Regions from separate parts of the Bacillus basilensis genome, predicted to be linked through region 1. Evidence: riboswitches for the same ligand, from Rfam matches in the RefSeq annotation. Region 1 holds a riboswitch; the other holds the start of a gene.
What was found. A riboswitch is a leader RNA that binds a small molecule or an ion and turns the genes downstream of it on or off. The one in region 1 is predicted to bind cyclic di-AMP.
Positions count from the first base shown of each region.

Region 2: linked by a shared signal. The riboswitch ahead of ACQVV1_RS17965 (APC family permease) and the one ahead of ACQVV1_RS09425 (SipW-dependent-type signal peptide-containing protein) in region 1 are both predicted to bind cyclic di-AMP.

Region 1 is NZ_JBNTQO010000004.1:11,349-25,308, reverse strand. It holds gene ACQVV1_RS09475 (NCS2 family permease) at 112-1,413, shown strand; gene ACQVV1_RS09470 (hypothetical protein) at 1,510-1,713, opposite strand; gene ACQVV1_RS09465 (patatin-like phospholipase family protein) at 1,838-2,692, opposite strand; gene ACQVV1_RS09460 (MarR family transcriptional regulator) at 2,821-3,282, opposite strand; gene ACQVV1_RS09455 (MFS transporter) at 3,423-4,604, shown strand; gene kdpDN (KdpD-like non-kinase potassium sensor) at 4,626-5,780, opposite strand; gene kdpC (K(+)-transporting ATPase subunit C) at 5,837-6,418, opposite strand; gene kdpB (potassium-transporting ATPase subunit KdpB) at 6,435-8,525, opposite strand; gene kdpA (potassium-transporting ATPase subunit KdpA) at 8,539-10,206, opposite strand; gene ACQVV1_RS09430 (potassium-transporting ATPase subunit F) at 10,226-10,306, opposite strand; gene ACQVV1_RS09425 (SipW-dependent-type signal peptide-containing protein) at 10,303-10,407, opposite strand; cyclic di-AMP (ydaO/yuaA leader) riboswitch at 10,504-10,649, opposite strand; gene ACQVV1_RS09420 (hypothetical protein) at 10,911-11,141, opposite strand; gene ACQVV1_RS09415 (hypothetical protein) at 11,158-11,544, opposite strand; cyclic di-AMP (ydaO/yuaA leader) riboswitch at 11,638-11,785, opposite strand; gene thiD (bifunctional hydroxymethylpyrimidine kinase/phosphomethylpyrimidine kinase) at 11,876-12,691, opposite strand; gene thiF (thiazole biosynthesis adenylyltransferase ThiF) at 12,698-13,717, opposite strand; gene thiG (thiazole synthase) at 13,710-13,960, opposite strand, start outside.
Region 2 is NZ_JBNTQO010000009.1:81,021-86,379, forward strand. It holds gene ACQVV1_RS17950 (hypothetical protein) at 1-1,290, opposite strand, end outside; gene panE (2-dehydropantoate 2-reductase) at 1,466-2,410, shown strand; gene ACQVV1_RS17960 (hypothetical protein) at 2,465-2,593, opposite strand; cyclic di-AMP (ydaO/yuaA leader) riboswitch at 2,734-2,880, shown strand; gene ACQVV1_RS17965 (APC family permease) at 3,025-4,851, shown strand.

The sequences.
Region 1 (13,960 bases):
AAAATATGAATTGTTGTAAACTTTTTATGTAAAACTATTGCAAAATAGTTAAAAAGCGAATATTATATATAACTGTTGTGAAAATTATTCGTAAACAGAAAGGATGTTTATATGTTTAACCTTTCAAAACATAAAACTTCTATTAAAACTGAAATTATGGCAGGTATTATTACCTTCTTAACAATGGCATATATCATTGTGGTAAACCCTGTTATCCTTGGGGATGCAGGTGTTCCATTTGAACAAGCATTTACAGCAACAATTATCGCTGCTGTTGTCGGAACATTATTTATGGCAATCTTTACAAACTTACCAATCGCAATTGCACCAGGTATGGGATTAAATGCTTACTTCTCTTACTCTGTTGTAAAAGCTCATGAAGGCATGACTTTCGCAATTGCATTCTCTGCTGTATTCGTAGCAGGTATGATTTTAATTTTGTTATCATTCACATCTTTCCGTACAAAATTAATGGAAGCAATTCCTGAAAACTTAAAACATGCAATTACTGCTGGTATCGGTCTTTTCATCGCCTTTATCGGTTTACGTTTAACAGGTATCGTTACAAAAAATGAAGCAAACTTAGTTGGGCTTGGTGACCTTCACTCTGCTCCAGTACTACTAGCATTAGCTGGACTTGGAATTACAATTGTCCTTATGTCTTTAAATGTAAATGGCGCACTATTTATCGGTATGCTATTAACTGGTGTTATTGCTTTCTTCACAGGACAATTAACATTCTCAAACGGTGTTACATCAATGCCAGGATTACCAGAAGGAATTATCGTTTCAAATCCAATCACTGCTGTATCTGACGTAATTAACTACGGATTATACGGCGTTGTATTCTCATTCTTCCTTGTTACACTATTCGATACAACAGGTACATTACTTGGCGTTGCTCAACAAGGTGGATTTATGAAAGACGGAAAGCTTCCAAAAGCTGGACGTGCTCTTCTATCTGACTCATTCTCAGCAACAATCGGTTCTATGTTCGGAACAACACCATCAACAGCTTACATTGAATCTTCTGCTGGTGTTGCAGCTGGTGGTCGTACTGGTTTAACAACAGTTACAGTAGCTGTTCTATTCGCACTAGCAGCATTCTTCGGACCATTAGTAAGTGCCGTTTCTGGTGTATCAGCTATTACTGCACCATCATTAATTATCGTTGGTAGTCTTATGATGGGTTCAGTTCGCCACATCGATTGGGACGCATTTGATGAAGCATTCCCAGCATTCTTAGTAATCTTAAGCATGCCACTTACATCAAGTATCGCAACAGGTATCGCACTTGGATTTATTTCATACCCACTTATGAAAGTGGCAAAAGGTAAATTCCGTTCTGTTCACCCACTTGTATATGTATTTGGAATTTTGTTTGCTTATCAATTGATTTTCTTACCACATTAAAATTCCTCTTTTTGAGGGATTTTTTTATACATAAAAAAATAGAGCATCGAATTTCGATGCTCTACTTTCCTTTTACAATAATCACACGAATTACTTTTAACACTTCTCATTCACCTGTAATTCATTACTATACTTTTGAATAAAAACTGATGAAATAACCATTATCATCCCTACACTACACCCAATAAGCTGATCCAGTAGCATTTCATCGTGAACGAACCAGCGTAGTAAAAATACCCCACCAAAAATAAGCAATATAGTAAATCCAGTATATCTAAGTCCTTTATATACATTTTCCATATGTATCACCTCTCCACATACTTTTATCCATAATATACCATAACAAAAACGCGCATAACCAATATTTATAATTAAAACCAATAATAAAAAGACTGCAGAGAAATTCTTCTCCACAGCCTTTTTATTATTTTTGCAAAAACGCCTGCAAATCTGCAAACTGTCTCTTTGCATCTTCATAGCCTTGCTCATATAAACTTTGTAGTTTTATCGCATCTTTTTCCATACGATCTACTTGAAGCGGCACTTCTGGACGAATAACAAATAAATTACCCGCTTGCTCTTCTTTTTCAATGTAGTGAAGTGTTTCATTATACACTTCATAACGACTCAGCATCGTGTTAACAAGGTTCGGATATTTTTTATATGCTTTCGCTGCAACCCAGCCAAATTTTGATTTCTTTTTTGCATAACCATGATTTCTCGTCAAAATAACGACTGATTTTTTAAATCCATCCTCCTGTGCTTTTCGAACTGGAATTGGATCAGAAATCCCGCCATCTAATAATTGCTTACCACGGTAATTTACTACTGGTGCAATGAAAGGTAATGAGCTAGACGCTTGTAATAAATTTAGCGCATCATCATTCGTTCCCTCTTTTTCAAAATAAACAGACTGTCCTGTTTCACAATCCGTTGTTCCTACAAGAAAGCGTTCGGGACTATTAAAATATGTTTCAAAATCAAACGGCACATGCTTTTCTGGTATTTCATGAAAAATGAAATCCATATCAAATAACTGACGTTTTCTCCATAAGTTTTTATACGATAAATACTTCGGATGTGATACATAGTCAATATTGACCGTTTTATTTCTATTTCTTTGTCTGGAAAGATACGACGCTGCATGACAAGCACCAGCTGATACACCGACTACATATGGAAAATATAAATCTTGTTCCATAAAGTATTCTAGTATCCCGCCCGTATATACACCACGCATACCGCCGCCTTCTAATACTAACCCCGTATTTTCAAGCATGTTATTCTCTCCTCTTTATATATTGACTCTTTAATTATTCACTATGTTAAGTATCTTTTTCTATTATATATGAGTTCTTTTAGAAATTATATTCAAACGGCTTGAAATGAAGGAGTTTTTTCTTCCAATTATATTTCCAAATGATCGGAGACATCCTTTATAAACCTTTGAATAAAGTCTTGCTCTTCTTTCGTATATCCATCTAAAAGTAACAGCCACTTTTCTTCAGCTTGTTTATGCAATTTATCATGAGCTTTATATATTTCATTTCCGCTTTCCGTTAAGCGGAAAAAAATTTCTTTTTGATTATCTAACATTTGTATCTTCTCAACGAATTGCTTTTGAAACAACTTTGTACAAATTTTAGAGATTGCGCCCTTCGTTATTCCCATTTCTGTCGTAATTGCCGTTACATTCATCAGACCATTTTTCCCGATACACTCGATCACATGTAACTCAGATAAAGACATACCACTTACACCTGTCTCACGAAGAAACTTCTCATTTTGTCCTTTCAAATGTTCTTCTTTTTTATGCAAAAGTGTACGAATGTCCGAAAGTATTTCCATTTGCTTCGTTGCATAATCCAATCCGTTCGCCCCCTAAGTTTCCAAAGAAACAATTTCACTATATACCATTTTAAAATCATTTTTTCATATTTACAAGTGAGAAAAACATGTTAAAATAAATTTAGTTTCCAAGGAAACAAAATAAAAAGGAGGTTAACACAATGAAAAAATCCAAACTAAATTTCATTTTATATGTTATCTGTATTAGTGCCTTACTCGGTTCCTTCGCTCAAAATATTTACACACCTATCTTGCCTATGATTCAAGCTTCTTTTCACACTTCTCTTTATCTTGTAAATGTAACAGTTTCAATTTTCACATTCGTTCTTGCGATTATGCAGCTCTTCTATGGACCTTTAATTGATACAAAAGGGAGAAAATCTGTCCTTATCCCTAGTTTAGTCATTAGTACAATTGGTTCAATTGGATGTGCTTTTTCGGCGAACGTTTATTTATTTCTATTTTTTAGAGCTGTTCAAGCTATAGGAATAGCAGCTATACCTGTAGTCGCAGCAACGATTATTGGTGATTTATTTGAAGGAAAAGAACGCGGAGAAGCAATGAGCCTCTATCAAATGTTACTTGCTCTCGCACCTGCGGTTGGCCCTCTAATTGGTGGTTATCTCGGCAGTATAAATGGCCACTTATCCGTATTTCTGTTTTTATCTATACTTGGCATTCTCTTATTAATTATAAACATTTCACTACTTCCAGAAACAAAACCAACTGTAATGAAGCAACCGCAAGCAAAAAAGAATTACTGGCTTATCTTAAAAAATACAACTGGATTTTCTATTACTCTTATTGGCTTTATTCAATTTTGTATTTACTTTTGCTTTCTCGTTTTTTTACCAAGCATTTTAACAAATTCATTTCACCTAACTGCAAGTGAAATCGGTCTTATGTTTATACCAATGTCCCTTTCCATCATGTTAGGAAGTTATTGCTATAAACTTTTGCAAAAACTTCTCACAACAAAGCAAGCTTTATTCATTACTAGTTTCTTCAATATTATATGTGTCACTTTATTCTCTTTCACATATAGCTTCAACATCCCATTCATCATTATCGTTACCTCTTTATACGGTTTTAGTATGGGACTGTCTATGCCAACTCACACTACTTTATTAACGGAAGAATTCGTACAAGAACGCGCAACTGCTATCGGTATGTACAACTTCATCCGCTATTTCGGTATGAGCACAGGGCCACTTGTAGGTGGATTTCTTTTATTTAATCAAAATTACTTTTGGATTTTCTTCCTAGGTGCAATTATGTTTCTAATCATAATCTTATATGCAATGAAAATGCTACGCTTCCCCGCCACACAAAAAGTAAAATAGAGACCTAAGATGGTCTCTATTTTACGCTCGTTGATCCGCAACAATATGAATATCAATATACTTCGTTTGTCTCATAATCTCATTTACAATCGAGCCTTTTCTTATTTCTTCCCACCTTGTTCTTGCCGATTGCCCCAGTAAAATTTGCGTTACTTGTAATCTTTTCGCGACTTCAATAATAACATCCGCTGGCTTTCTCCCTTTTGCCTCTTCTAACACAAAACTCGCATCAAATTGATTCGTGAGCGCCTTCCATTCTTCAATTGTTTGCTTTTTACCAGCTGAAAGAGAGTCTATATTTTCTCTTTCAACATTTAATACATACAATTCAGCGTTTAACCGATCAGCCATGCGCCATCCTCGTCTTATTAATTTCTCCGCTGTTGAGCTATATTGTACACAAACAAGAATTTTTTCTTTTACGCCATTCGGTTCTATTACTGTTTGGCTAATTTTCTCTTCCATATCATCAGCAACTTCACGAAGCGATAACTCTCTGAGTGCCCCTAGATTATTAAGCGTAAAGAAATTTTGTAAGCTTTGCTGAATTTTTTCTTCCTTATATATCTTTCCATCTATTAATCTCTTCCTTAATACCTCAGGTGTTGCATCAACGAGCTGAATTTCATTCGCCTTTTGCAAAATAAAATCTGGAATTCGTTCTCGTACTTTTATATTCGTAATTTGAGCTACAATATCATGAACACTTTCTAAATGCTGAATATTAAACGCTGATAATACGGATATACCAGCCTCTAGCAATTCTTGCACATCCATGTAACGTTTTTTATGTTTGGAACCTGGTATATTACTATGTGCCAGTTCATCAACTACGACTACTTGCGGTGCACGTTTTATAATTTCTTCCACATCAAGTTCATAAAATATTTTTCCTTTATACTGTATTTCTTTTAAAGAAACCTTTTCTAAATCTGCAATTGCTTCTTCCGTCTCTTTTCTTCCGTGCGTTTCAATTAAACCAATTACAATATCCATACCATCTTTTTTCATCTCTCTTGCATCAAAGAGCATTTTATAACTTTTCCCTACTCCTGGAGCAGCCCCCACATATAACTTTAACTTCCCGCGATTTTGCTGACGAATATATTCTAAATACTCTTCTGGTGTTCGCCTTTGAAAAGTTGGTTTATAGTCATCCGCATACAAAACATTCACAACCTTTCTTTCGAAACAACGCTACCTCAATCCGTTAGATTGAGGTAGCACTGTTACTATTTCATTAATTTCTGTAATTCTAAATTTAACTTTAAAACGTTCACGCGGTTTTCTCCAAATAAGCCAAGTGCCGCATCTTCCGTTTGATCTTTAATCAATTGATCCAGCATTTCTTTCGAAATATTCGTTAATTTCGAGATGCGCTCTACCTGTACGGAAGCTGCCTTCGGACTAATGTCAGGATCAAGCCCTGAACCTGAATTTGTCACTAAATCGATTGGCACTTCTGTAACCGGAACAGTGGGATTTTGTTTCTTCCAATCTTCAATACTTTTCTCTACTCGTTTCTCTAAATCTGGATTAGACGGTGCATAGTTATTTGAACCAGACGCTTCTGCTTTATATTCAATACTAGAGACACGTCCATGAAAATAACGTGGATCTGTGAAATTTTGACCGATTAATTTAGAACCAATCACTTCATTTTTATCATTATATATTAGACTTCCATCCGCATTATCCTTCATTACTGCTTGCGCAATACCAGTAACAATAAGCGGATATACAAGGCCGCACAACACTAAAAATGTAAAAGTAATACGTATAATCGGTGATAGTATACTTTGTTTCTTCGCCATCTTTTTCCCCTCTTCCTTATATGAACAAACCGACAATCATATCAATTACTTTAATTCCAATAAACGGTACAATCACTCCGCCCAGCCCATAAATAAGTAGGTTTCGGCCAAGTAGTGCATTCGAACTCATCGGTTTATATGCGATACCTTTCATCGCCAATGGAATGAGTAATGGAATAATAACTGCATTAAATATTAATGCTGATAAAATCGCTGACAGTGGTGATGTTAATTTCATAATGTTCAATGCTTCCATTTGCGGAATTGCAAGTGTAAACATCGCTGGAATAATAGCGAAATATTTCGCGATATCATTTGCAATACTAAACGTCGTTAACGCACCACGTGTCATTAACAATTGCTTACCGATTCCTACAACCTCAATAATTTTTGTTGGGTTCGAATCTAAATCAATCATATTTGCTGCTTCTTTTGCAGCTGTCGTTCCGCTATTCATTGCTAATCCAACGTCAGCCTGCGCTAATGCCGGCGCATCATTTGTACCATCACCTGTCATCGCTACAAGTTTCCCTTTATCTTGCTCTGCTTTAATAACAGAAATTTTATCTTCTGGTTTACACTCGGCAACGAATTCATCTACCCCTGCTTCTTTTGCAATTGTTGCTGCTGTTAATGGGTTATCCCCTGTACACATAACCGTTTTAATCCCCATTTGACGCAACTGTTCAAAACGTTCACGCATGCCAGGTTTTACTGTATCTTTTAAATAGATTAAACCGTAAATACGATTATTTACTGCAACTACAAGTGGTGTTCCGCCCTCTTTTGAAATGAAATCTGCTTTTTGATTTACATCTTTCGGAATCGTGCCACCTTGTGACTGAACCCATTCAATTACGCTACCTACAGCACCTTTTCTCACTTTCGTTCCGTCCTGTAAATCAACACCACTCATTCTCGTTTCTGCTTTAAATGGAACAAATTCACCTTTTTCTGCAATTTCTCGATTATATGATATAGACTTCGTTTTTACATATTCTATAACTGATCGACCTTCTGGTGTTTCATCTAAAACTGAGCTAATAGCAGCCCACTTTCCAACTTGCTCAATCGTTTCATTTCCTACAGGTAATAATGTATGAGCCATTCGGTTCCCGAAAGTAATCGTACCCGTTTTATCTAAAATAATTGTATTAATATCACCCGCAGCTTCCACTGCTTTACCCGACATCGCTAACACATTAAACTTTGTCACGCGGTCCATCCCGGCAATACCAATTGCCGATAATAATCCACCAATTGTCGTTGGAATTAAACAAACTAACAACGCTACAAGTACAGCTGTATCAATTTGAAATCCTAAGTAATTTGTAAAAATCGGCAGCGTCACAACAACGATTAAGAAAATAAGCGTTAAACTCGTTAATACTGTATTTAAAGCAATCTCATTCGGCGTTTTTTGACGAGAAGCCCCTTCTACTAACGAAATCATTTTATCAATAAATGATTCCCCAGGATTACTCGTAATGACAATCGTAATCTCATCACTTACAACCATCGTACCGCCTGTTACGGAGCAAAAATCACCTCCGGCTTCTTTTATTACAGGAGCTGATTCCCCTGTAATCGCAGATTCATCGACAGACGCTAATCCTTTTATTACTTCCCCATCACTTGGAATCATTTCTCCTTGTTTTACAATAACAACGTCACCTTTTCTAAGATCAGTTGCTGAAACTTGAACGGTGTCTCCATTTTCTTTTACAACATTTGCAAATACATCTTTCTTCGACTGTTTTAAGGAATCGGCTTGCGCTTTCCCCCGACCTTCCGCTAAAGCTTCTGCAAAGTTAGCAAATAAAACTGTAAATAATAGAATGAGAGAAACTGTTATATTAAACCATCCTGGTACACTACTAGAACCACTTGGAAGAAACGATAAAATGAACGTAATGATAAATCCAATTTCCACAACAAACATAATTGGATTCTTTATCATGACTTTCGGACTCAATTTCGCAAAGGATTGTTTCATCGCATGTGTCACGATATCACGATCCATCGCTTTCACTTGTCTAACCTCATCTTCTACAGCATGTATTTGTGACTGATTTACTCTTTTTTCTTTTACTACTACCAGTCTCATCATTTACCCTCCATTACTTCAATGTAAGAAATTCTGCAATTGGACCGAGTACTAACATCGGGAAGAATGTTAATGCACCGACAATTACAATTGTTCCGATGAAAATGCCGCCAAATAAACTATTATCCGTACGGAACGTTCCGACTGTTTCTGGTACAACCGTCTTTTCTTTCAATGAAGCTGCGACAGCTAGCATCGTAATTAAACTGAAATAGCGACCTAAAAACATAACTAAACCAGTTGTAATATTCCAAAACGGTGTATTATCCGCTAATCCTTCAAATCCAGATCCGTTATTCGCAGCTGACGATGTATATTCATATACCACTTGCGTCAAACCGTGGAAACCGGAATGAGAAATAGCATCCGTTCCTAAACTTGTTGAAAGAGCTAATGCTGAAAATCCTAAAATAAGCAGTGGATGAAATAGTATCGTTACCGCAATTAACTTCATTTCCTTACCTTCAATTTTCTTACCTAAAAACTCTGGTGTCCGTCCGACCATCAATCCAGATATAAAGACTGCGATAATCGCATACATAATAATGTTCACAAAACCTGCTCCAACGCCGCCATATACTGTATTTAACATCATATTTACAAGTGGAACTAACCCACCAATTGGTGTTAACGTATCATGCATCGTATTAACAGCCCCTGTTTCAGCAGCTGTCGTTACAGTCGCATAAAGGGAAGAAAATACTGTTCCGAACCTTACTTCTTTTCCTTCTGTACTTCCTTGTACGTGTTCAATACCCATTCCATTTAATGCCGGATTCCCGTTTAGTTCAGATGTCGTAATCGTTATAAACCCTAGTAAAAACACCATGAATAGTGAAACGAAAAGAATACGTCCTTGTTTTTTATTTCCTACCATTCGTCCGTACGTGAATGGTAGTGCTGTTGGCAATAACATCATAAGCATCATTTGCAAAATATTACTCATTTGTCCTGGGTTTTCAAAAGGATGTGTAGAGTTTGCCCCGAAAAATCCACCACCGTTATTCCCAAGTTCCTTAATTGAAACGAATGATGCAACTGGCCCACGTAAAATACTTTGCTTCGCGCCATCAATCGTTTGTGCCGTAACTGCTCCGTCTAACGTTTGTGGTACGCCAAGTGCAACAAACGCTAGTGCCGCAATACATGCGATAGGAAGAAAAACTCTCGTTAACGCTCTCGTAAAATCAACGAAAAAGTTACCGAGTTCTTTTCCAGCCAGTCCTCTTATAAATGCCATAACGAGCGCTAAAGTCGTTGCCGGTGCTGCAAACATTAAGAATGTAATTCCGATTAATTGTGATAAATAAGATAAACCATTTTCACCGCTATAATGCTGTAAGTTTGTATCAGCCATAAAACTAATTGCTGTATTAAAAGCGAGCGTAGGCTCCATTCCTTCAATGTGTGCTGGATTTAATGGCAATACTCCTTGTAATCTGAAAATGAAATATACTACAACAATCATAAATCCATTTAATAAAACTAATGATAATGCGTACTGTTTCCACGTTTGATTGTATTCTTTTACACCCGCAATTTTAAAAATAAGTTTTTCAAAAGGCCCGAATACTTTATCTAGCTTTTTACTACCTTGAAAGGCTTTCTCTAAATAAATTCCCGTTGGCTTTGCCACAAGAATAAACAATAGCATTGTAATAACAACTGCGACCCAGATCATAATGAATGACTCCCCCTAATTAAAACTTTTCCGGATTTAATAATGCATACACTAAGTACAACGTAATTACTGCAACAATAACCGATAAGGCAATCGTCATGATTGCTTCCCTTCTTTCACAACTTTATCTGACCAACTTGCAAGACTTGCCATCGATGCGACTAACACAACAAAAATCCCGATCATTACAACATCTAACATAGCTATCCCTCTTCCCATTGTAAAAATTTACCATTAGATTATCAAAAAAAGAACACTAAGCTCTACTTAGTGTTCGAAATGAACAACACAAAGTAAACCTCCTCTCTAAACGCTTACGAGGTTAGCTGTCGGATTCGGGCCTAAAGAGTAGCCCTACTTTCAAAACTGAAAGATTCACCCCAAGTGACGATGCACAAAATTGGTTCCCCCGCTCCATTTCTGGAACTCAGCGATTTTAGGTTTTTTTGGAAATTTTATGAATGATTTATGAGAGTAAATATACTCCTCTATATTTAACTTGTAAAGAGGCAAATTACTGAAAATAAGAAAATATCCATCTGTTTAAACGCTTACATTTAGTGTTATTAATATTCTTTCATCTGTTTTCTCGTCTTTTCTTTCTTTTTCACAGAAATAACCTTTTAAATACGAAATAAAAAGAGCGAATGACATGAAGTGCATAGCTTGTTGCACTTCGCATTCGCTCTTTTTTTATACACTATTTATTCCCCTCGTAAAAAAGCACGTAAATTTCTCCCGCGAATATAAACTTGTGACAATTCTGCATGTAGCTGCTCATATTCGATAACATCTGATTTTAAATATAAAGCGTCTTTTGATGGTAATATGATATAGGGCCTTGGAAAAATAGGATCGAGCACCACCAATTCTTGAACTCGCTCTACCGATACTGCCCAACGATTCGCTATATCTCCTAATAATAACACCTTCATTTTCTTCTCCCCCGCCTTATTCAAAACATAAAAAAGAAATATTATCACAATTCGTAAACACGACAAATGTAGCTCCAATTGTTTCATAGAGCCTCGCTGGATATCGTTTATTTTTTGTAACAACAGTAATAGGCGCTTGGAAAGAAAAACGAATGTGTTCTGTAAAGAAGCTAACGATTGGAAGCTCATCCCCTAGCAGAATCACCTTCTTAATACACTCACAAATACTAGTAAAATCCTGCTTCTTACTACAACTATACGTCCAATCAAATCCACAATTCCTAACTTCAGCCGCTATCTCTTCATTTGCTGTAAAAATAATTAACTCATGTTGAAAAGCTACTAAATCTATTAAACTATTTACCTTGCTTTCTTCTCCAACACAAATAAGTGTTAGTTCCATATACCTCATCCTCCTTAGCATAAAAGAACTCAAACATAGATTGATATTCCCCTATACTAATCAGATCGATGAAGTGATGTATCCATCATGGCACCGTCCTCTCTCAAGACGCTTACGAAGTTAGCTGTCGGATTCGGACTTTGAGAGTAGCCCTACTTTCAAAATTGAAAGATTCACCCCTAGTGACACTGCACAAATTGGTTCCTCCGCTCCATAGAATTGGACTCAGCGTATTACAAAAATGTATTCTGGCTGATATATTACTCCTGTATTTGGAAAAAGTAAACAGAAAAAAAGCCAGTTATAAAACTGACTTTTCTATTATTCATGCTTATGCTTTATTCAATTTGTATGCAAAGTGATTCGTCGGTCCATGACCACTTCCAATATTCAACGGTTCTTCAATTGCTATACTAATAAATTGTTTAGCCTCTTGAACTGCCTCTTCCATCGAGTATCCTTTCGCAAGTCCAGCTGTAACTGCTGACGCAAATGTACAGCCGCTTCCGTGTGTTTGCTTTGAAGGAATTCGCTCACTTCTAAATTCAATAAAATCTTCTCCATCAAAGAGTAAATCAATTACTTCATTACCTTGATATTCTGCATGTCCGCCCTTCATGAGTACATATTTCGCACCTAATTCATGAAGTACTTTTGCAGCCTCTTTACTATCTTCAACGTTATGAATTTCCAGCCCAGTTAACACTTCTGCTTCCGGAACATTCGGTGTTATAACAGTTGCTACTGGTAATAAATATTCCTTTAATGCTTGTACTGCTTCTTGTTGTAATAATGATGCTCCACCCTTAGCAATCATAACAGGGTCTAGCACAATATTATTCCAGCCAAATTTATTAATATGTTCTGCTACAATTTGAATGATTTCGCTACTAAATAACATTCCTAGTTTCACAGCATCTGGTGTTAAATCCGTACCAATTGAATTCAGCTGTTCCGTAATACCTTCTAATGGAACAGGATATACCCCTTGAACGCCAAGCGTGTTTTGAGCAGTAATTACCGTAATAGCCGTCATCCCATATACACCAAGCTCTTGGAATGTTTTTAAATCCGCTTGAATGCCAGCACCGCCTCCGCTATCAGATCCTGCAATTGTTAAAGCTTTATTCACTTTCATCCCACTCATCCTTTTCTAACCAAAATAGCGATGATAAATCGTCTTTGCTTCGCTTATATCTTTCGTTCCATGTACAAGTACACGACCATCTTTGAAGGCAACTAATCTCTTTTCTTCAACAGAAAATGATAGTAAATATGGATTTACATTTAAATCCGTAACGCGACCTTCCAGCAGCCCCTTATATTGTTCAAAATCCATTTCCCCTTTATGAGGTGGTCTAATTTGAACTGTATTTCGTCCGCATAAAACTGCTGTTTTCGATGTATTTTCTTTATTTAAATACGGATATAATGCATTCTCCCCGCATGAAGGACAATTGTGTTTACGAAGCTTTTGCACATTCATACATGAATATTCATTCTTCCATACATCAAACGACGCAAGTCCCTCTCGAAGTGATTCGTAATCTTCCACTAATAGTTTAAGAGCTTCCGTTACTTGATGAGAAACGACGAGAGATACAGCAGGTGATATAATGCCCGCTGTATCACATGTCGCACCGCCAAGCGGAATCGATTGTAATAAACATGATAAACATGGTGTTTTACTAGGAAGAATTGTGTAAGAAAGTCCGTAACTCCCTACACAAGCCCCGTAAATCCATGGAATAGAATATTTTTGCGCTATATCATTTACAATGAAACGCGTTTCGAAATTATCAGTTGCATCAATGATTACATCAACATTTGTAACAAGCTCTTCTAATTCCTCAGCTGTTACATCTTGAACGAGTGCTTCTACTCTTACTTCACTATTAATCTCTTCTAGACGTTTCTTCGCCGCTACAGCCTTCGGAAGATTATTTTTCACATCACTCTCTGCATACAATTGCTGCCTTTGTAAATTACTCCAATCGACATAATCACGGTCAACAATTGTTACCTTCCCAACACCAGCTCTTACAAACATTTCTGCATTTGCACTACCTAATGCGCCTGCGCCAATAATAAGCACATGCTTTTCTCTTATCTTTTGCTGTCCTTCTTCCCCAATGGGAGAAAATAGTTCTTGGCGAGAATATCGATTATTCAACTACACTCATTCCTTCTAAAGGACTACTTGCAGTTGCACAGCGTTTACGTGCGATACGACCTGCTTCAAAGCCTATGCGACCTGCTTTGATACCTAATTTCATTGCGTATGCCATTTTAATAGGATCTTTTGCTCCTGATACAGCCGTATTTAATAACACACCATCCGCTCCTAATTCCATCGCGAATGCCGCGTCAGCTGGGCTACCGATACCAGCGTCAACGATAACTGGTACTGTCGCTT
Region 2 (5,359 bases), on a different contig from region 1:
GGTGTTTCTTAAAAGATCAATCATAGTAAATCCTAACATTTGGCCTACTACAGAGTAGAGGGTTAAAATTAATAACAAAAGGCTATCTTTTTTTGAAGCGACATTTTCTTGATATTTAAACAAACTATCAAGATTTTGTTTTGCGTTCGAGTATAAAATTTCGATGTTAAAAAGTTTTCTTAAGCGAAAGAAAATATCTTCACTCTGTGATTGGGATACTAGCTCTAAAGAAAAGTAATTCGCTGTAAATGAATTGATTGAATAAATTAATTTCTCTATTTCATTTGTATCTTGTTCAATGTTTAGTTCAGCATAAGCGTTTGCCATTTTTAATAAAACGATTTTATGAAATAGATTTAATAACAAAGCGTAATAAAATTCCCCGTACATTTGACTGGCAAGTTTAGTAATTTCGTGTTCTCCCTCATTTGTTACACATGTGAAAATATGTTCTTCCATTATGAAATAGCGATTGGGTGCCCATCTCTGGTAAGCGTGTTGTTTTAAATAATCATGAATATAAGGAAGATTATTTGCACTCACATATGCTCTACCATCACTTGTTAACCCGGAAAGACTGGAAGTACGATAAACATCCACTTCATTAAGTTCCATATCTTCTTTTATAGATAATAATGTTTGAACGTACATTCTTTGGTCTTCAAAGAATGGAAAGGTTTGAAAGTAAGAGCTTCTTAATCTCTTCTTCTCAAAGAAGTCTGTTACGCCATGAAATAAATAACCGAAAATGAACCTTTCCACTTGGGAATATCTTTTTCCATTACACTCAATACAAATCGTTTCGTTTGTATCATTTTTAGTTTCAAGTACACGGAAGCGGGCGGCAAATTCGATTGCTTCTGATAATGACATTTTTGGAGCTGTTTCTACTTCTGTCCGAATGGTTAAGAAGCCAAGTTCATAAGGACAAAGTGTTATGTCAATAGAATGAATCTTGAATGGAACAGAAATAAGATTTGTTATTAAATATCCATTTGAATTAAGGTCTTTAGAATAGCGCTGTAATCCTTTTTGATGCGCTGAATGAGGAAATAGAATTTTATTTGTAAATGAAAGATAGTATGCTTCCATATTTTGATGTGAAACTTGAAACTTTCCGTAGTATGTATTTTCATTTTCAAGATGATCGAGTCGAAAAGGGCGAAAATCATTTTTCTGTAAGAAAGGGAACATATTTTGTTCATATCCAGTTTTAAAAGAAAACGGGAATATAAATTGAAATATAGCTGTTGTTACATCTTTTTCCTCGATTGTTTGTATTGCCTCCATTTACATTGTTTCCTTTCCATATGTGCTATAAAAACAACATGCCCAAATTCATTTGAAAATAACCACTGTTTTATACTATATAAAGAATGAAAATTCAGCTTATTTAGTAGGGGACATGTATAATGTTATGTATACTAAAAGGTATAAGATTATATTTTGAAAAGGGGGATGTTGTATGCGTATTTTAGTACTAGGAGCTGGTGGCGTCGGAGGCTTTTTTGGTGGCCGATTAGTTGAAAAGGGAGAAGATGTTACGTTTCTTGTTCGTAGTAAACGGAAAAAACAATTAGAGGAAGGAGGACTTGTAATCCGAAGTATGAACGGGGATTTTTCCTTCCAACCGAAATTAATAACGAAAGAAGATAGAACTTCTCCATTTGATGTTATTTTATTTTCAACAAAAGCGTATCACTTAAACGAGGCAATTCAAGATTTGAAGCTGTTTGTAGGTAAAAATACTGTAATCATTCCATTGTTAAATGGTATCGCTCATTTATCATTATTACAAAAAGAATTCGGCGAGGAAAAAGTAATTGGCGGTTTATGCTTTATCGAGACGACGTTAAACGATCAAGGAGAAATTGTACAAACTAGCGCTGCCAACAGACTTGTATTTGGAGAAATTAAGTCTCAAGATCCAGAGAGAATAAAGCATATTTCTAAAGCATTTGCAGATACGAAATCTAGTTTTGTTTTAAGTGAAAATATTACGCAAGATATGTGGCATAAATATTTATTTATTACTGTAATGTCAGGTGTGACAACATTAATGCGTGCACCAATAGGACCAATCCGTGAAAGTGAAGGTGGACGTGATTTTATCCGAAGCTTATTTGAAGAATGTGTGCAAATTATGAGATATATTGGGGCACCAGTTAAGGATGAGATTTCCAAGGAACATATGAAAACAATTGATAAAATTTCATATGACATGAAGTCATCGATGCAGCGGGATATGGAAAAAGGTTCGTCTATAGAAGGAAAGCACTTACAAGGATATTTACTAGATGTAGCAGAACAATTTTCTATAGAAGCACCATTATTAGAAGCAGTATATCAAAATTTGAAAGTGTATGAAGAAATGACCTTTAACAGATCAGCAATAGAATTGGATGTATGAAAAAATAAAAAAGAAAGCAATATATAAGTGTATTGCTTTCTTTTTTATGACAATTTATTTATTTCTTTTCGTTCTATCTGTCAAATTTATTTCCTGTTCACGTTTACTGTATAGTTGATTAATTTCATTTGCTAACGCATCTAAATAGGAATCGGAAAAAATAGGCTTCTTTTCTTTAGACATATGGGTCTCCTTTATCGATTTTTTAGTATTCATTATGTATATTTATCGGCGGATTATGCGCAATCATTTTAAATTTTTTCTTTTTCAAAATTTTTGTTTACATTTTGAAAATAAAGGAGTATTATAATCCACAGTTTCAATTTTCTAAATCGCTGAAACCGCATGGTGCGGGGGACCCGTTCTTATGGATTAATACTTAATCCAATGGGGTGAATCCTTGAAAAAGGTAGGGCTACTCATAGGCCCGAATCCGACAGCTAACCTCGTAAGCGTTATATTGAGAAGGAAGGTGGAGCTTGTGCGACAAAAAATATAATGTCTACAAGTCTATTTCGTTATGGCTTGTAGACATTTTTTGTTTTCTGAAGAAATAGTTTATCCGCTGTAACTAGCAGAAAAGTTCGTACAAAATTAATGGAGAGTGGACAGCAGTGGTTTCATCTATTAAAAGATTTTTAATTGGAAGACCGTTAAAATCAACTGAGCTTGGAGAACAAAAGCTCAATAAAACGAAGGCGTTAGCAATTTTGTCTTCTGACGCTTTATCATCGGTTGCTTACGGTCCAGAGCAAATATTAATTGCTTTAGCAGGTCTTGGAGCAATCGCTTATTGGTATTCTATTCCGATAGCTGTTGGGGTATTAGTATTATTGACAGCCCTTATTTTATCTTATCGACAAATTATTTTTGCTTATCCGCATGGCGGGGGCGCGTATGTTGTATCAAAAGAAAATTTAGGGATGAACCCAGGCTTAATTGCTGGAGGATCTTTATTAGTCGATTATATTTTAACGGTTGCGGTAAGTGTGTCTGCTGGTACAGATGCGCTAACATCTGCTTTTCCTAGTTTACATGCACATAATGTAATCATTGCGATTATATTTGTTATATTTATTACTATTTTAAATTTAAGAGGGGTAACGGAATCAGCTTCCGTTTTAGCATATCCTGTTTATTTATTCGTTTTAGCACTATTTATATTAATTGGTGTAGGGATATATAATATTTTAACGGGACACGTTTCACCGACTTTACACACGCCAATTGGAACGCCGGTTGCAGGAATTAGTTTGTTTTTACTGTTACGAGCATTTGCATCGGGTAGTTCGGCTTTAACAGGTGTAGAGGCGATCTCTAACGCAATTCCAAACTTTAAGGATCCTGCACCTAACAATGCAGCGAAAACATTGCTTGCAATGGGAGCATTACTTGCAGTGTTATTTTCAGGGATTGTTTTCTTAGCTTATTATTACGGAATTACTCCAAGTAAAGAAGTAACAGTTGTTTCTCAAATTGCTGAACAAACATTTGGACGTAATTTCATGTACTATTTCATACAAGGTACAACAGCTTTAATATTAATTCTTGCTGCTAACACAGGATATTCTGCATTTCCGTTATTAGCAGTTAACCTTGCAAAAGATAAGTTTATACCGAGAATGTTTACGATTAGAGGAGACCGCCTAGGTTACTCAAACGGTATTATTATACTTGGAATCGCTTCGATTATTTTAATTGTAGCCTTCCAAGGGCAAACAGAACATTTAATCCCGTTATATGCAGTAGGTGTATTTATTCCATTCACACTTTCTCAAACTGGGATGGTATTAAAATGGCTTCGTGAAAAACCAGAAGGATGGGCTTTGAGATTAACGATTAATTTAATCGGTGCAGTTATTAGTTTTATCGTAATGAGCATGTTCTTTTTAACTAAATTTGCACAAGTTTGGTCGATCCTTATTTTCTTACCTGCCATCATCTTCTTGTTCCATCGAATTAAGAAGCATTACGACGCGGTGGGTGATCAATTAAGTTTAAAAACTTGTGAACCACTTGTTCCAATTGAGGGAAATGTAATTGTTGTTCCTGTAGCTGGTATGACTCATGTGGTGGAAAATTCATTGAACTATGCGAAGGCTCTTTCGGCAGATCAAGTTATTGCTGTATATGTTGCTTTTGACAGAGAAGAGGAAAAGAAATTTGAAGAGAAATGGAAGAAGTGGCAACCTGAAGTAAGGCTTGTTACCTTACATTCTCATTATAGAAGTATTATTCAGCCACTAACAAAGTTTATTGATACAGTACAATATAAAGCGAGTGAGTCAAATTACCGGGTTACTGTAGTTATACCACAGTTCATTCCGAAAAAAGGTTGGCATAACATTCTTCATAATCAGTCTAGTTTACTCATTCGTGCGTATTTACTCTATAAAAGAAATGTTGTTATTACGACAGTTCCATATCATTTGAAAAAATAAGAAGGTTTTTAAGGATAGCTTTACGAAAGTGAAGCTATCCTTTTTGTGTATACACTATGCATAATTGCATATGGGTCTGAAAGTTATATTAATATATTTTTTGTGTCTATGAATAAGTAGAGGTTTTTGTTGTGATATATGGATATTTCAATTGTAAAAGTGAAGCGGATTATATTTTGAAATAAGGACAGGAAAGCTTGAAAATAAAGGGAATGAAAATACTTCTTTACGATAGATAAATAGCTGTGTTTAAATGACCTTACAGTACAAAACTTATATGAAAACAAAACGGAATTTCATATTTACTTACGTTATTTAGTTTAAAATGAATAATATTTTTATGTAATATATTCACTGTATCAATGTGGAAAATGAGATCCGACAGAAAATTTATGCAGTGTTATTCATACTAAGCATATGTGAAAAGTTATGAAATGTTTTATAACAATAAGTAAGTACTGTGGCAATAAAAATTAGGAGAGATGGTTCGTACGTGAATCGCGGTGAG